DNA from 2 places in the Azospirillum sp. TSO5 genome. Region 2 is predicted to be linked to the other one. Evidence: riboswitches for the same ligand, from Rfam matches in the RefSeq annotation. Region 2 holds a riboswitch; the other holds the start of a gene.
The links. A riboswitch is a leader RNA that binds a small molecule or an ion and turns the genes downstream of it on or off. The one in region 2 is predicted to bind thiamine pyrophosphate.
Positions count from the first base shown of each region.

Region 1: linked by a shared signal. The riboswitch ahead of TSO5_RS27750 (ABC transporter ATP-binding protein) and the one ahead of TSO5_RS19365 (ABC transporter substrate-binding protein) in region 2 are both predicted to bind thiamine pyrophosphate.

Region 1 covers NZ_LGQY01000128.1:132,718-140,253, forward strand. The annotation lists gene TSO5_RS27725 (hypothetical protein) at 1-261, opposite strand, end outside; gene TSO5_RS27730 (hypothetical protein) at 531-2,210, shown strand; gene TSO5_RS27735 (hypothetical protein) at 2,286-2,840, opposite strand; gene TSO5_RS27740 (hypothetical protein) at 2,837-3,439, opposite strand; gene TSO5_RS27745 (acetoin utilization protein AcuC) at 3,603-4,730, opposite strand; TPP riboswitch at 4,864-4,970, shown strand; gene TSO5_RS27750 (ABC transporter ATP-binding protein) at 5,006-5,737, shown strand; gene TSO5_RS27755 (ABC transporter permease) at 5,734-6,501, shown strand; gene TSO5_RS27760 (ABC transporter substrate-binding protein) at 6,534-7,475, shown strand.
Region 2 covers NZ_LGQY01000074.1:53,132-60,667, forward strand. The annotation lists gene TSO5_RS19355 (branched-chain amino acid ABC transporter ATP-binding protein/permease) at 1-127, opposite strand, end outside; gene TSO5_RS19360 (branched-chain amino acid ABC transporter permease) at 195-1,067, opposite strand; gene TSO5_RS19365 (ABC transporter substrate-binding protein) at 1,072-2,208, opposite strand; TPP riboswitch at 2,280-2,395, opposite strand; gene TSO5_RS19370 (DMT family transporter) at 2,429-3,343, opposite strand; gene TSO5_RS19375 ((2Fe-2S) ferredoxin domain-containing protein) at 3,608-3,940, opposite strand; gene TSO5_RS19380 (ABC transporter permease) at 4,127-5,278, shown strand; gene TSO5_RS19385 (ABC transporter permease) at 5,282-6,256, shown strand; gene cdd (cytidine deaminase) at 6,261-6,680, shown strand; gene TSO5_RS19395 (purine-nucleoside phosphorylase) at 6,696-7,529, shown strand; gene deoC (deoxyribose-phosphate aldolase) at 7,526-7,536, shown strand, end outside.

The sequences.
Region 1 (7,536 bases), on a different contig from region 2:
GGTGACCGCCAACTGCAGCAGCGGGGCCAGTACCATGGGATCGGCCATTTCCTCCGCGCTCAGCGCGGCGAAGCGGTCGCGCACGATCTCGACCGCGCTTTCTACGCCGTCGCGCAGGGCGCCGGCCTCATGTGCCAGCCGCTCCAAATCCTCGCGCAGGGCGGAGATTTCGCACGCCTGCCGCAACTCGTGGAAGCCGATACCCGCCCCCAGCAGGGGTGCGGATCGCCGGTCCCGTGATGAACCAAAATCGTGAGGCATCTTGGCCTTACCCCGGTTCCAAGCCCAGCCCGATGAAGGCGTCCGGCCGGCATGATGCGGCGGTGCCCCCGTATGGCAACCCGCGCAACCAACGGCCGGTTCCAAAAGCCGACATGATGGCGCGAACTGCCGGAACGTCGGCGAAGTTGCACCAGTCACGGCCCGCCCCTGATCGGGCAACGATGTTTAGCGCCGTTGATGTCGTTTGGAAACCGTTTGCGCGTGATGGCCGCTTGTACTATTTTTTCGGCCCCAGGGGAATGGAATCCTTGCGATCCAACATCCAGGCGCTTCCCCGCCGCCATTTCATCTTGCCGGAATCCCATACGGTGTCGATCGACCGCTCGGAACTTGAACGGCTCCTTGCCGATCGCCCGGCAGGCAACCGCAGCGCCATGCAGGCGGTGCGCGAGAGCTACGCCGACATCGGCCTGATGCGCGAACGCGGCCTGTCCTGGGCCGAGATCTCGGATCTGCTGGCGAAGCTGGGCGTGACCGCCCGCGACAACCAGCCGATTTCGCCCGTCACCCTGCGCTCCGCCTTCTTCCTTGTCGGGAACGAGGGGCGCGGCGAGACTACCGACGACCATGCCGGCGGCTCCGTCATGCCGGCGGAGACGCTGGCCGCCGTTCACGAAGCCGCGCTGTCCGCCGGTTTGAACGACGCGGAGGAGGACGAAGCAGCCGACTCCGATACGGAAGCTGCGGACGAGGCGCCGGTGTCGGCTTCCGAACCGGAACCTGTGGTGGAGGCCGCCGAGGAAGCCGTCCAGGACGCCGCCGCGGATGCCGTGGCGGTGGAGGAGCCGGTAACGGAAGAGCCGGAGCCGGCTGGATCGGAGCCCGATGTCGCCGCATCTGCACCGCAGGCGGACGAGACCGAATCCGAACCAGATCCCGAGCCCGCCCCCCCTGCCCCGGACCTGCTCGCCCCGGCGATCCCGGTTGCCGACGAGGAGCCGGCGGAGGACAGCGGCCCCGACGACAGCGTGTCGCAAGACGTCTCTTCCGACCCCAAGATCTCCAGGCCGGAACCACAGCCGGCCGCCAACCAGACCCCCGCGGCGGCTGCGCGGGACACCGGTTCGCCGGCGTCTCCGCCTGTGCCTCCCACGACGACCCAAGACGAATCAACGAACGCATACTGGAAAGGCGATCGCATGCTGGGCACGATCTTCGTCCTCAATGACCGCGGCGGCGTCGGCAAGACGCTGCTGTCCCATCACCTGATGGCGACCGCCATGCTGGAAGGCCTGCAACTGAAGGTCGTCGAGTACGAGGTGAACGAGCGTCTCGCCCGCCTGTTCGGCCCGGACGTGGTCGAACATCGCCGCATCACCCAGGACTTCATGAACATGATGGGGTCGGGCGACGGCTTCTACGAGTTCTGGGATCTGATCGGTCCGGAGTTGCAGCGCGGCGGCCGTCTGTACGACTTCGGCGGCAACATCTCGCAGTGGTTCTTCAATTGGGCCGAGGTGTCGGGCTTCGACTATTACGTCGGCGACGGCGAACGGCTGACCTTCATGGTTCCGGTGACCGTCGACCTCGCCTCGCTCTCCACCGGCATGACGACGCTGGAACGGGTGGCGACGATCGCCCCGAAGGCCAAGCGCGTCCTCGTCGAAAACGGCTTCTCCGGCCCCTTCTCGCAGCTTGAGGACAGCCAGTACGCCCGCCGCAAGGCCGAGATGGTTGAGCGCGAGGGCCTGCAGGTCATCTCCATGCAGCCCTGCACCGCTCCGGCCTGGGCGCGCCTGACCGGCCACCGCCTGGATCAGGTGGCGACGATGACCCGCGAGGATCTGGTGAAGCTGGGCATGACCCCGCCGGTCGCCTCCCGCTCGCTGATCATCATCCACGAATGGCTGCGCAACATGCGTCAGGCGCTGTCGCCCTACCTGCATGACGCCTTCCGCCAGACCCCGGCCACCGCCAAGGCGCGCTGAGGCTGGACCGACAGGTCAGGTTGTTTTTGTTTCCGGAGGCCCTTCTCCCACCCAGGGAGAAGGGCTTTTCCGTCTCTACGCCGCGCTGCGGGCGGCGCTGGGGCTGTAGAGGTCTTCCTTGACCGGTGCCACCGACCGCACCTGATAGCCGGGACGCGCGCTGAACCGGCGGTTGGCGCGTTCGGCCGCCTCGCGGTCCGATTCCGCCCACACCAGATAATTGCGCCCGCGTGCCCATTCGACCGCCAGCGGGTGGGTGGCGTCGATCTCGCCGATCTGCTGGTTCACCACCGTCACCAGCCATTCCTTGTCGCCGGGATTGCGCCGGTCGGTCAGGACCAGGATCTGCGGGCGGCGCTTCTGCTGCGCTTCGGTCAGGCGCTGCTGCACCTCCACCTGCTTCTTGCGCAGCTCCACGATGTCCCGCGTCAGCTCCTCGATCTCGGCATGGAGATTTTCCTCCTCGCGGTGCAGGCGGTGGATGGTGGCGTCCAGCTTGTCCAGCCTGTTGCGCACGCCGCGCACGCGCTGGCGCGCCTGCGACACCCGCTGTTCCACGGTCATCAGCACATTGCCGAGCCAGGCGCCGATCGCGACGATCGCCAGGACGATGATGAAGTTGATCATCATGTCGCGGCACCGGCCTTGGCGCGAGCGGTGGCGGGCGGCACCGGCACGCCCCCCTTGCCGCCGGTCCTCGCATCCCCCCGCATGAAGGACTTCTGGAACCCCAGCTTGAAGGGGAAGGCGACGTCGCACAACTGCTTCGCCTCGTCAAAGCTGGAGGCCCAGACCTCCGCCACGTTGGCGCAGCGCCAGATCGGGTTCACGGGCCCGCGTTCGCCGGCGGCCCGTGCGGCGGCAGACGCCTTTTCCTGGGTGACGGTGGCGACGAACTTCATCAGGCCGGCCTGCGGGTCGCCGACCTCATGCACGAACAGCGGCGGCTGCTCGGCCAACTCGCGGATCTGCTTCTCCGCCTTGCGGATGTCGCTTTCCAGCCGGCTGCGGTCGGAGGACTGGCTGTTGCGGCGCTGAACCAGCTGATTGACCCGGTTCTGAAGCTCCTGCGATTCCGCATGCAGCACATAGACGCGGTTCTCGATCTGCTCCAGACCGCTGCTCTTTTCCATGATGTTCGGCAGGAAATCCTTCAGCATCATGGCGACCGGGACGGCGGCCAGCATGATGATGACGATGGCGATCAGGAACAGGGTCGTATTCGACATCCGCCCGCCCGTTCTCCTACCAAAGCCCGGCCCAAGGCCGCATCATCCGACGCGGAAGCTGCACCGGCGCAATGGAATGAGGATCACCGAACAATCCAGATCCGTCAACGAATCGTCACGGCTTGGTTCGAAATTCGTCCCAAATGAAACGATTTGCTGCGGTTCAGGACAGCGCCATCTCCGCCACCCGCTTCACCACGTCCCGCACCGGCCCTGGCCGGCGTTCGTCGCCCAGCGTGGTGAACCAGTGTTCCGGCGGATTGCGGCCCGCGGCGCGGCTCCAGGTCAGGCCGCGCAACACCGCCTCCGCCTCCGCCGTCGGCTTGATCGCGGGGTCGATGCCGTTCATCACCGCCCAGATCCCGGCCCAGCAGCGCCCGACCGACCAGGGGTTATAGCCGCCGCCTCCCACCACCAGCACCCGCGGCGCCAGCGGCAGCAGGGCCGCCACCGCATCCCACAGCGCGCGGTTGGACAGCTCCAGCCGGCTCAGCGGGTCTTCGGCCAGCGCGTCGGCACCGGTCTGGATCACCATCGCCTGCGGACAGAAGGCACGGGCCAGCGGCAGCACCGCCACCTCCATCACATACTCCATCTCGCTGTCGTTGAAGCCCGGCGGCACCGGCAGGTTGCGGGCCATCCCGCCGGCGCGATCCTCCGCCTTGCCGGTGTAGGGCCAGCGCCCGTCCTCGTGGATGGAGATCGTCAGAACCCGGTCGTCGTCGGCGAAGGCCTCCTCCACCCCGTCGCCATGGTGGGCGTCGAGATCGACGTAGAGCACCCGCTCCAGCCCATGGTCCAGCAGTTCCAGGATGCCCAGCACCGGCGCGTTGAAATAGCAGAAGCCGCTGGCCCGATCGCGCCGCGCATGGTGGGTCCCTGCCGCCGGGGCATAGACCAGACCCGCCGGCCTGTCGCCCAGGATCCGGGCGGCCTGCAATGCCGATCCGCTGCTGTGGGCGGGCCGCCGGTACATCTCGGCGAAGACCGGATTCTCCAGCTTGCCGAGATTGTGCCGGGCAGCGGTAGCCTCATCCACCCGCTGTTCCACCTCCGCCCGTTTCAGCGCCGCGATGTAATCGGCGCTGTGGAAGCGCGCCAGTTCCCGTTCGCTCGCCACATGGGTGTCGAGATAGACCTCGTCCGGCAGCCAGCCCATGGCACGGCTGAGGTCGATGGCGGTCGAGACGCGCGGGATCGCCAGCGGATGTTTCGGCCCATAGGTCGAGCCGCGATAGATCTCGCCGCCGATGAACAGCGGGGTGCGAAAGGGCGTGGTCAGGGCTGGCACTCCATGATGCCCGCCAGAAACTAGGCGGGGCCACGCTCCGGTCAAGCGCCCGCTTCCAAGGTCGGGATTCCGCTGGCCGGAAGTCCGATCCGGCAATGCTTGCGATCACGGATCGTCCGCGCCTATAGTCGCCGCCTTCACTGGGGGGAGCCGATGGGCGGCTGAGAGGTCCTGTTGCGGGACGACCCCTGGAACCTGATCCGGTTCATGCCGGCGTAGGGATCAGTGATGCGGGACCGCACCCACTCCTTTTCCGCCAGAACGACATGCTTGCGATGACGCCGCTTTCGGTGACGATCTCGCGCGCCCGGCTGACCTATGGCGGCACGCTGCTGTTCTCCGACCTGACGCTGGAACTGCCGGCCGGCCGGACCACCTGCCTGCTGGGACCGAGCGGCGTCGGCAAGACCACCCTGCTGCGCATTCTCGCCGGTCTCGCCGAACCGGAACCGCCGACGCAAGTCGTTACCGGCGATGGGCAACCGCTGGCCGGCCGCATCGCCTACATGGCGCAGCAGGACCTTCTGCTGCCCTGGCTGACCGTCCTCGACAATGTCCTGCTCGGCGACCGGCTGCGCCACCGCCGGCCCGGCCCGGCGCGGGTGGAGCAGGCCCGCGCATTGCTGGACCGCGTCGGTCTGGCGGGGAGGGAACGCGACCGCCCGGCTGCCCTGTCCGGCGGGCAACGGCAGCGGGTGGCGCTGGCCCGCACACTGATGGAGGACAAGCCGCTGGTCCTGATGGACGAGCCCTTCTCCGCGCTCGACGCCATCACCCGGCTGCGGCTGCAGGAAACAGCGGCAGAGACATTGGCCGGCCGCACCGTCCTGATGGTCACCCACGACCCGCTGGAGGCGCTGCGCATCGGCGACCGCCTGCATGTGATGACCGGCCGTCCCGCCGTGATGGGGCCGGCGCTGGAGCCGTCCGGCACCGTGCCGCGCCGCGTCGACGATCCCGGCCTGCTCGCGCATCAGGCCGAGCTGCTGCGGAGGCTGGCGGAATGAAGGCGCTGCTGCGCGCTCTGGTCACGCTGCTGGTGCTGGTCGCCGGCTGGCAGGCGCTGGTCTGGGCCACCGGCCTGCCGCGTTACCTGCTGCCCAGCCCGCTGGCGGTGGCCGACGCGATGCAGAGGCAGGCGCCCCTGTTGCTGACCCACGGCCTGACCACCCTGTCCGAGATCCTGATCGGGCTGGTCGCCGGCGTGGCGTTGGGCGGGGTCAGTGCGTTGCTGCTGGCGCGCTTCCGCACCGCGCGGCGCTGGCTGATGCCGCTGCTGCTGGTCAGCCAGGCGATTCCGGTCTTCGCTCTGGCGCCGCTGTTGGTCCTGTGGCTGGGCTACGGCATGGCATCCAAGATCGCGATGGCGGTGCTGGTGATCTATTTCCCGGTGACGACTGCGCTGTTCGACGGGTTGCGGCGCACCGATCCCGGCTGGCTCGACCTTGCCCGCACCATGGGAGCCTCCCCCGCCGCCATCCTGTGGAGCATCCGCCTGCCGGCCGCCCTGCCCGCCTTCTGGTCCGGCGTGCGTGTCGCCGCCGCGGTGGCGCCGATCGGCGCGGTGATCGGCGAATGGGTGGGGTCTTCCTCCGGCCTCGGCTACCTAATGCTGCACGCCAACGCCCGCATGCAGATCGACCTTCTGTTCGCCGCCGTCCTGGTGCTGGGGCTGTTCGCGGTGACGCTGTACGCCGCCGTCGACGCGCTGGCCCGCCGCGCCCTGCCCTGGCAACCCGATACCCAACCTGCCGAAGACGCCAACCCTTAAGCCGCCAACCCTCGAAGGGGGAGAGACACCCGATGAAGCACCTATTCGCCGCCGGCCTGATGGCCGCCAGCCTGATGACCTCGCTTCCGGCCCTGGCCCAGGACAAGCTGTCCGTGATGCTGGACTGGTTCGTCAACCCCGACCATGCCCCGCTGGTGGTGGCGCAGGAGAAGGGCTTCTTCAAGGATGCCGGGCTGGACGTGACTCTGACCGCTCCGGCCGACCCCAACGATCCGCCGAAGCTGGTCGCCGCCGGCGGCACCGACATCGCCGTCTCCTACCAGCCGCAGCTGATCCTGCAGGTGGACGAGGGGCTGCCGCTGGTCCGCATCGGCACGCTGGTGTCGACGCCGCTGAACTCCGTCGTCGTGCTGCGCGATGGGCCGGTGAAGACGCTGAAGGACCTGAAGGGCCGCAAGGTCGGCTACTCGATCGCCGGCTTCGAGGATGCCCTGCTCGGCGCCATGCTGGAGAAGCAGGGGCTGAGCCTGAAGGACGTCGAACTGGTGAACGTCAACTTCTCGCTTTCGCCGTCGCTGCTGTCGGGACAGGTCGATGCCGTGATCGGCGCCTTCCGCAACTTCGAGCTGAACCAGATGGAGATCGAGAAGCATCCCGGCCGCGCCTTCTACCCGGAAGAGGAGGGCGTCCCTCCCTATGACGAGCTGATCCTGGTCGCCCGCAAGGACAAGGCAAACGACCCGCGCTTCAAGCGCTTCCTGGCGGCAGTGGAACGGGCGACGCTCTACATTCTGAACCATCCGGAGGAATCGCAGGCCGCCTTCGTCAAGGGCCGGCCGGAGCTGAACGACGAACTGAACCGCCGCGCCTGGGCCGACACCCTGCCGCGCTTCTCCCACAGCCCGGCGGCGCTGGATGCCGAACGCTACACCCGCTTCGCCGAGTTCCTGAAGGCGCGCGGCCTGATCAAGACGGTGGCGCCGCTCGACCACTATGCGGTGGTGGTGAAGTAACACCGTCCGCTTGCAGACATTGCCATTCGCCCCGGCGGAGCGTTATCTGAAAGGAAAGCGC
Region 2 (7,536 bases):
GGAAGCCGAAGGTCGCCAGCGCATACACCCCGGCAACGGTCAGGACGCGCAGGCCATAGGGCGAGGCAAAGGCCAGCGCATAGCCCAGCAGAGCAAAGGCGCCAGCCGCCAGAATGACACTCTCCACCCCGACCCTGCCCCCTCTCCTCCCCGGGGAGAGGGTTGGGGTGAGGGGGACGCGCTGCGCGGATCGCTCAACCACGACGCTTCACCGCTTCGCCGAACAGCCCTTGTGGCCGCAGCACCAGGATCGCCAGCAGCGTCAGGTACAAGGCCCCCAGCGCCACCGGGTAGGACAGCACCGACGACACCCCGACCTCGAACAGCGCGATCAGCAAAGCCCCCACCACCGCGCCCGGCACGGAGCCCCAACCGCCCACCGTCACCGCGATGTAGGCCTTCAAAATCAGGTCCCCGCCCGAGGTCGGCGTGACGAAATAGCGGTTGGCCAGCAGCAGCCCGGCTGCACCCGCGCAGGCGGCCCCGATGGCGAACGTCACCAGAATCATCGCGGTGACCGGCACTCCACAGGCGCGCGCCATCTCCGGATCCTGCGCCGTCGCGCGCAGCCGGCGGCCGAGTTGCGTACGCGCGAAGATCCATTGCTGCGCGCCGATCAGCAGGGCCGCCACCGCGACGATGGCGAGCGACTGCTCCGGCACCGCCAGCCCGGCGATGTGCAGGGTTTCGTCGCCGAACAGCGGCGGTGCAGCGCGCGGCTCCGGCCCGAACAGGATGGCGGCGCCGTTCTGCAGGATGATGCCGACCGCGATGGTGCTGATGAAGACCGACACCGGCGGCCGGCGGCGCAGCGGCAGATAGGCCGCCAGGGCCAGCAGCAGACCCAACGCCGCCATCAGCACCAGCACCACAGGCAGCAGGACGATGCCCGGCAACGGGATCAGCGGCGCCAGCGCCACCGCCAGCAGCCCGCCGGCCATCACGAGGTCGCCCTGCGCGAAATTCACCGCCGAGGTGGCGTTCAGCACCAGCACGAAGCCCAGCGCCACCAGGGCATAGGCCGCCCCCAGCGCCACCCCATTGACCAGCAGTTGAAACGCCGCCATCCGCTCACTTCGCCGCGAGCGTCGGGTCGTCGTACCGCTTCACCAGCTTCGGCACGCGGCTGGTCCCGTCATAGCAGACGATGACGGCGGAATGGGCCATGTTGCCCTTGCCATCCGACTTGTAGGTCATGGCGAGACCCTTGAACGTCTCCGCCGACAGCGCCTTGCGGATCGCGTCGGGCGTGCGGGCGCCGGCCTTCACCGCCTCCAGCACCATCGTCATCCCATCATACTGGCCGAGCGCGAAGGCGTCCGGGTCCTTACCGAAAGCGGTCCGGTAAGCGTCGGTGAAGGCCTTGACCTCTGGCGTGTCGCCGGAAATGGGCGAGGCCGCGGTCTCGGCGCAGACGCCCTTCAGCTCCGCCGGTTCCAGCAGAGCCGCGGTGCTCGGCTGATGCATGGCGGAGCCGGCGACGATCGGCAGCGTCACGCCGCTGGACGCCGCCTGCCGCAGCAGCAGCGCGGTCGGGCCGGAATGCAGGTGCAGCACCAGCACGTCGGGCTTGGCGGCCAGCGCCTTGGTCAGCACCGGCAGCAGGTCCTTGGCCGCCGGATCCACCCCCTCCTCGAACACCGGCGTGACGCCCAGCGCCTTGAAGGCGGCGTCGAGATGGGTCTTGCCGCTCTGCCCATAGGCGGTGGTCTGATAGATGATCGCCGGGTGCCGCTTGCCCAACGCCTCCACCACATAGCGGGCGTGGGCGGATTTGGTCACGGCGTCGCCGGGGAAGAAGCGGAAGACCCAGGGGTTGCCCTGCTCGGTGATCGAGGCGGTGCCGGACACGGTGACCAGCGGCAGTTTCAGCTCCTGCGCCAGCGGCAGCATCGCCAGCATCTGGGTGCCGAGCATGCTGGCGGCGACCGCCCCGACGGTTCCGCTGCCGGCCGCCCGCTCCAGCGCCGTCACCGCCGCCTCGGGCGAGGTGCCGGTGTCGACGACCTCCGACGCGATGGCGACGCCGGCCGGCGTCTGCTTCAGCGCCAGGACGGCACCGTTGCGCTGGCTGGTGCCCTCCAGCGACAGGAATCCGGTCAGCGGAACCAGCACCGGAAAGGACAGCGTGTCGTCGGCCCGCGCCGCCGGAGACAGGCAGGACGTGGCCGCCAGCAGGCCGATCAGAAGGGGAAGCGCGCGCCGCATGACCGAAAACTCCTCAACTCGCGCCGGCAACCGGAGCGACGCGGAGGGGACGGGGCGTTTGCGGCTGATCCGTCGGGTTCCGGTCGGCTCCCTTCGCCGGCATGACCCGGATCAGGTTCGATGGGTGTTGTCTCAGCCCCCGCATCCGCCGATCCGGCGAAAGGCAGGGGCACCCCAGCCGTGAACAGGCGGCGAGAGTGTCGCCGCCGGCCCCGTCCTGTCAAGAACCCAGCCGGCGACGCGCCACCAGGGTTTCACGATGCAGGATGTAGAGCCCGCTGCCGATGATGACCATGGCGCCGGCGATCACCGGCACGGTCGGCAAATCGCCGAACACCAGCCAGCCGAACAGGCTGGCCCAGACCATGCCGGTATATTCGAAGGGCGCCACCACCGCCGGCGGCGCGCGGCGGAAGGCCTGGGTCAGCAGCACCTGCGCGCCGGCGCCGATCGCGCCGACCAGCGCCATCAGCCCCAGTGCGAAGGCAGTCGGCGCCGTCCACACCGGCACCGTCAGCGCGCCGCTGACCACCGTCGTCGTCAGCAGCAGATAGAGCACGATGGACGCGCTGGTCTCCGTGCGCGACAGGCCGCGTACGGCCAGCGCCGCCAATGCATAGAACAGCGCGGCGCAAAGCCCGACCAGCACCGGCACCAGCGGCGCCCCGGCCGAGGGCTGCGCCATCACCACGACGCCGCCGAATCCGACCACCACCGCCGCCCAGCGCCGCCAGCCCACGGGTTCCCCCAACAGCGGCGCGGACAGCGCGGTGATGAACAGCGGCCCGGCGAAGCTCAGCACATAGACGTCGGCCAGCGGCAGTTCGCGGAACGCATAGAAGAAGCATCCCATCGAGATCAGCCCGGCGAAGGCCCGCCAGACATGCCCCCAGGGCCGCCGCGTCCGCATCGCCGCGATTCCGCCGCCGCGCCACAGCGTGTAACCGCCCACCAGCAGGAAGGCGACCAGCGAGCGCACGAACATCAGCTGCGGCACCGGGTAATCGGCGGTCAGGAACTTGATGAGCGTGTCCATCGCCGCGAACAGCAGGATCGCACCCAGGAAGCAGCCGACGGCATAGGGAACCGAATCGGCCTCGGCTGGCAGCAGGTCGGCGGTCTCGGCGTCGGTCATCGGATTGGTTCGGAACGGCAATGGCGGAGGTTGCCCACATTATGGGCAAACGCCCCCGCGTCCCAATGCCGCAACCGCAGGTCTGATAGGCGTGGGGTTTTCGCGGAGTTCAGGCTTCGGATGCCCCCTCCCCAACCCTCCCCCGCCTTTGGCGGGAGAGGGTGCCTTATGCGAAGCGGCGGCAGTCCCCTCTCCCGCGTGAGCGGGGGGAGGGTTAGGGAGGGGGCACCGTCAGCCGACACTCAACCGTGAGCAAACACCCTCTCACCTTGTCAGCACCATCACCAGCCGCTCCACCGGCGCATCGTTCACCAGATGTGACTCAACGATCTCATCAATGTCCTCCGGCGTTTCCGGCCGGTACCAGATGCCTTCGGGATAGACCACCATCAGCGGCCCGGCGGAGCAGAAGCCGAGGCAGCCCGTCATCGCCATGCCGACATCGGCCAGACCCTTCGCCTGGATTTTCTGGTCCAGCCGCTGCCACAGCGGGTGGGCGCCCTTGGCGGCGCAGTTGCCGCGGGGATGGCCGGGCGGACGCTGCTGGGCGCAGCAGAAGACGTGGTGGCGGAAGGTCTGCGGAATGTCGAGCGGCATCGGGCATGCTCCATGACCATAAAAATTATATGGTTTAGAAGCATGCCAGATTGCTGCGCTGCGGCAAGGGTTTTTGTAATCCTTCTAACCCACGGCACCTACAGCGATTCCGGCGCGATGAAATGCTTGGTCGGCAGAGCATTGGCGGTTAAGAATCCGCGGCAAGGGGCAATCCAGGAGACGCCGGTGCTGCTGAGCGGATCGGGGAAGGGCCAGCCGGGCGCAGTGCCGGGCTGGGTCGGGTATGCGCTGCTGCCGGTTCTCAACCTCGTCGCGGCCTTCGTGCTGTCGGGGCTGGTGATCCTGGTGATCGGCGAGAATCCGGTCGACGTGCTGTCGCTGCTGCTGTCGGAGGCTCTGGGCTATCCGGAGGCCATCGGCTACACCCTTTATTACACCACCGACTACATCTTCACCGGGCTGGCGGTCGCCATCGCCTTCCATTGCGGGCTGTTCAACATCGGCGGCGAGGGGCAGGCCTATCTCGGCGGCCTCGGCGCCGGGCTGGTGGCGCTGGCGCTGACCGGCTGGCCCTGGCCGGTGGTGGCGCTGCTGGCGGTGCTGGCATCGGCCCTGTTCGGCGCTGCCTGGGCCTTCATCCCGGCCTGGTTGCAGGCCAAACGCGGCAGCCACATCGTCATCACGACGATCATGTTCAATTTCATCGCCGCGTCGATCATGACCTGGCTGCTGGTGGACGTGCTGATCCGCCCCGGCAGCCAGTCGCCCGAGACCCGCGAGTTCGATCCCGGTGTCTGGCTGCCGTCGATGGACCGCGCGCTGGGCTGGTTCGGCATCACCATCCCGGCCTCGCCGCTGAACCTGTCCTTCCTGTGGGCGCTGGCCTGCTGCCTGCTGTTCCACATCTTCCTGCGCCGCACCCGCTGGGGCTACGAGCTGCGCACGGTGGGCCGGAACGAGCGGGCGGCGGTCTATGCCGGCATCTCGCCGTCGCGGAACATCATCATCGCCATGCTGATCTCCGGCGCGCTGGCCGGCTTCGTGGGCGTGAACGAGATCCTGGGCGTGCAGCACCGGGTGATCCTGAACTTCACCGGCGGCGTCGGCTTCGTCGGCATCGCCGTGGCACTGATGGGGCGCAACCACCCGGTCGGGATCATTCTGGCGGCATTGCTGTTCGGGGTTCTGGCGCAGGGCGGCGGCCAGCTGTCCTTCGACTATCCCACGATCAACCGCGAGCTGGTGATGGTCATCCAGGGTTTGGTCATCCTGTTCGCCGGCGCGATGGAGAACCTGTTCAAGCCACAGGTGGAGGCGCTGTTCCGCCGCCGCAGCACCACCGCCGCCGCAGATATCGCCACCGGGGGAAGGGGCTGAGCGATGGAGGACGCGCTTCTTCTGGCACTGCAGCTGCTGAGCGCCACCATCCGGGTGGCGACGCCGCTGGTGCTGGCCGCCTTCGCCGGTATGTATTGCGAGCGGTCGGGCGTGGTCGACATCGGGCTGGAAGGCAAGATGCTGGCCGGCGCCTTCTTCTCCGCCGCCGTCGCGTCGACGACGCTGAACCCCTGGCTGGGGCTGCTGGCCGGCATCGCCGCCGGGGTGGCGCTGGCGCTGGTCCATGGCTTCGCCTGCATCACCCACAACGGCAATCAGGTGGTGTCGGGCATGGCGATCAACATCCTGGTCGCCGGGCTGGCGCCGACGCTGGCCTATGCCTGGTTCCAGCAGGGCGGCCAGACCCCGCTTCTGCCCAATCAGGCGCGCATTCCCGCGGTGGAGCTGCCGGGGGTCGATGCGCTGGCCGGCGTGCCGGTGCTGGGGCCGGTCTACCGCGAATTGCTGAACGGCAACAATGTGCTGATCTGGGTGACGCTGGTCCTGGTGATCGCCACCCAATGGGTGCTCTACCGCTCGCGCTTCGGGCTGCGGCTGCGGGCGGTGGGCGAGAATCCGGCGGCGGTCGACACCGCCGGCCTGTCGGTGACGAAGCTGCGCTATCAGGCGCTGCTGGTGACCGGCGCGCTGACGGGGATGGCCGGCTCGTATCTCTCCACCGGCCACGGCGCCGGCTTCGTCCGCGACATGACCGCCGGCAAGGGCTATCTGGCGCTGGCCGCGCTGATCTTCGGCAAATGGCGGCCTGGACCGACCCTGTTCGCCTGCCTGCTGTTCGCCTTCACCGATGCGGTGCAGGTGCGCCTGCAGGGGGTGGAATTGCCGGGCATCGGCGTCATCCCGGTGCAGTTCATCCAGATGCTGCCCTATGTGCTGACCGTCCTGCTGCTGGCCGGCTTCGTCGGCAAGGCCGTCGCCCCGAAGGCGAGCGGCATCCCCTATGTCAAGGAGCGCTGACGCCATGACCGACCCGGCAGAGTTGCCCCGGATGATCGAAGCGGCCCGTGCCGCGCGCGAGAACGCCCACGCCCCCTATTCCAAATTCAAGGTGGGTGCGGCGATCCTTGGCGAATCGGGGCGCATCTTCGCCGGCTGCAATGTGGAGAATGCCGCCTACCCGCAGGGCCAGTGCGCCGAATCGAGCGCCATCGGCGCCATGGTCACTGCCGGTGACCGCCGCATCCGCGCCATCGTCGTCATGGGCGGCGAGGCGGGGGCGGAGGAAATCTGCACACCTTGCGGCGGTTGCCGCCAGCGCATCCGCGAATTCGCCACGCCGGAAACCCCGATCCACATCTGCGACCCGGCCGGTCTGCGGCGGACCTTTTCGCTGGAGATCCTGTTGCCCGAATCGTTTGGCCCCACCAATTTAGCCTTCTGAGCGGAGTTTCCCGACATGACGGCAGCCCGCGCCGCCGCGGACATCCTTCACCGTGCCTCCGGCCACCGGCCGCGGGTCGGCATCGTGCTGGGTTCCGGCCTGGGCGACATCGCCGACCGCATCGCCGATGCCGTATCCATCCCCTACGGCGAGATCGCCGGCTTCCCGGTCCCCAGCGTCTCCGGCCATGCCGGGCGGCTGGTCGTTGGGCAGCTCGGCGGGGTCGAGGTCGCCTGCATGCAGGGCCGCGTCCATGCCTATGAAGGCAACGGCTTCGATGCGCTGAAAACCGCCGTGCGGGCGCTGAAGCTGGCCGGCTGCGACACACTGGTGCTGACCGCCGCCGTCGGCTCGCTCCGGCTGGAGGTCGGGCCGGGCCGACTGATGGCGATCAGCGACCATCTGAACCTGCTGGGTTCCAACCCCCTGACCGGCCCGAACGACGAAGCCTTCGGCGAGCGCTTCCCCAGCATGACCGACGCCTGGGATCCGGCTCTGCGCAGCCTCTTGAAGGACGTCGCCGCCGGCCTGTCCATCGATCTGGCGGAGGGCATCTATGCCGCCTATCCCGGCCCGTCCTTCGAGACGCCGGCCGAGGTGCGGATGATGAAGCTGCTCGGTGCCGACGCGGTCGGCATGTCCACCGTTCCGGAATGCATCATCGCCCGCCATTGCGGCCTGCGGGTCGTCGGCTGCGCGGTCGTCACCAACCTGGGGGTCGGGCTCGGCGACGGGCCGGTCGACCATCACCAGACCCTGACTGCCGCATCTGCGGCAGCCGCCGACCTGGAGCGCCTGCTGGTCGGTTTTCTCGAACGCCTGCATGAAAAGGACGGGTCCCGGTCATGAAACTGTC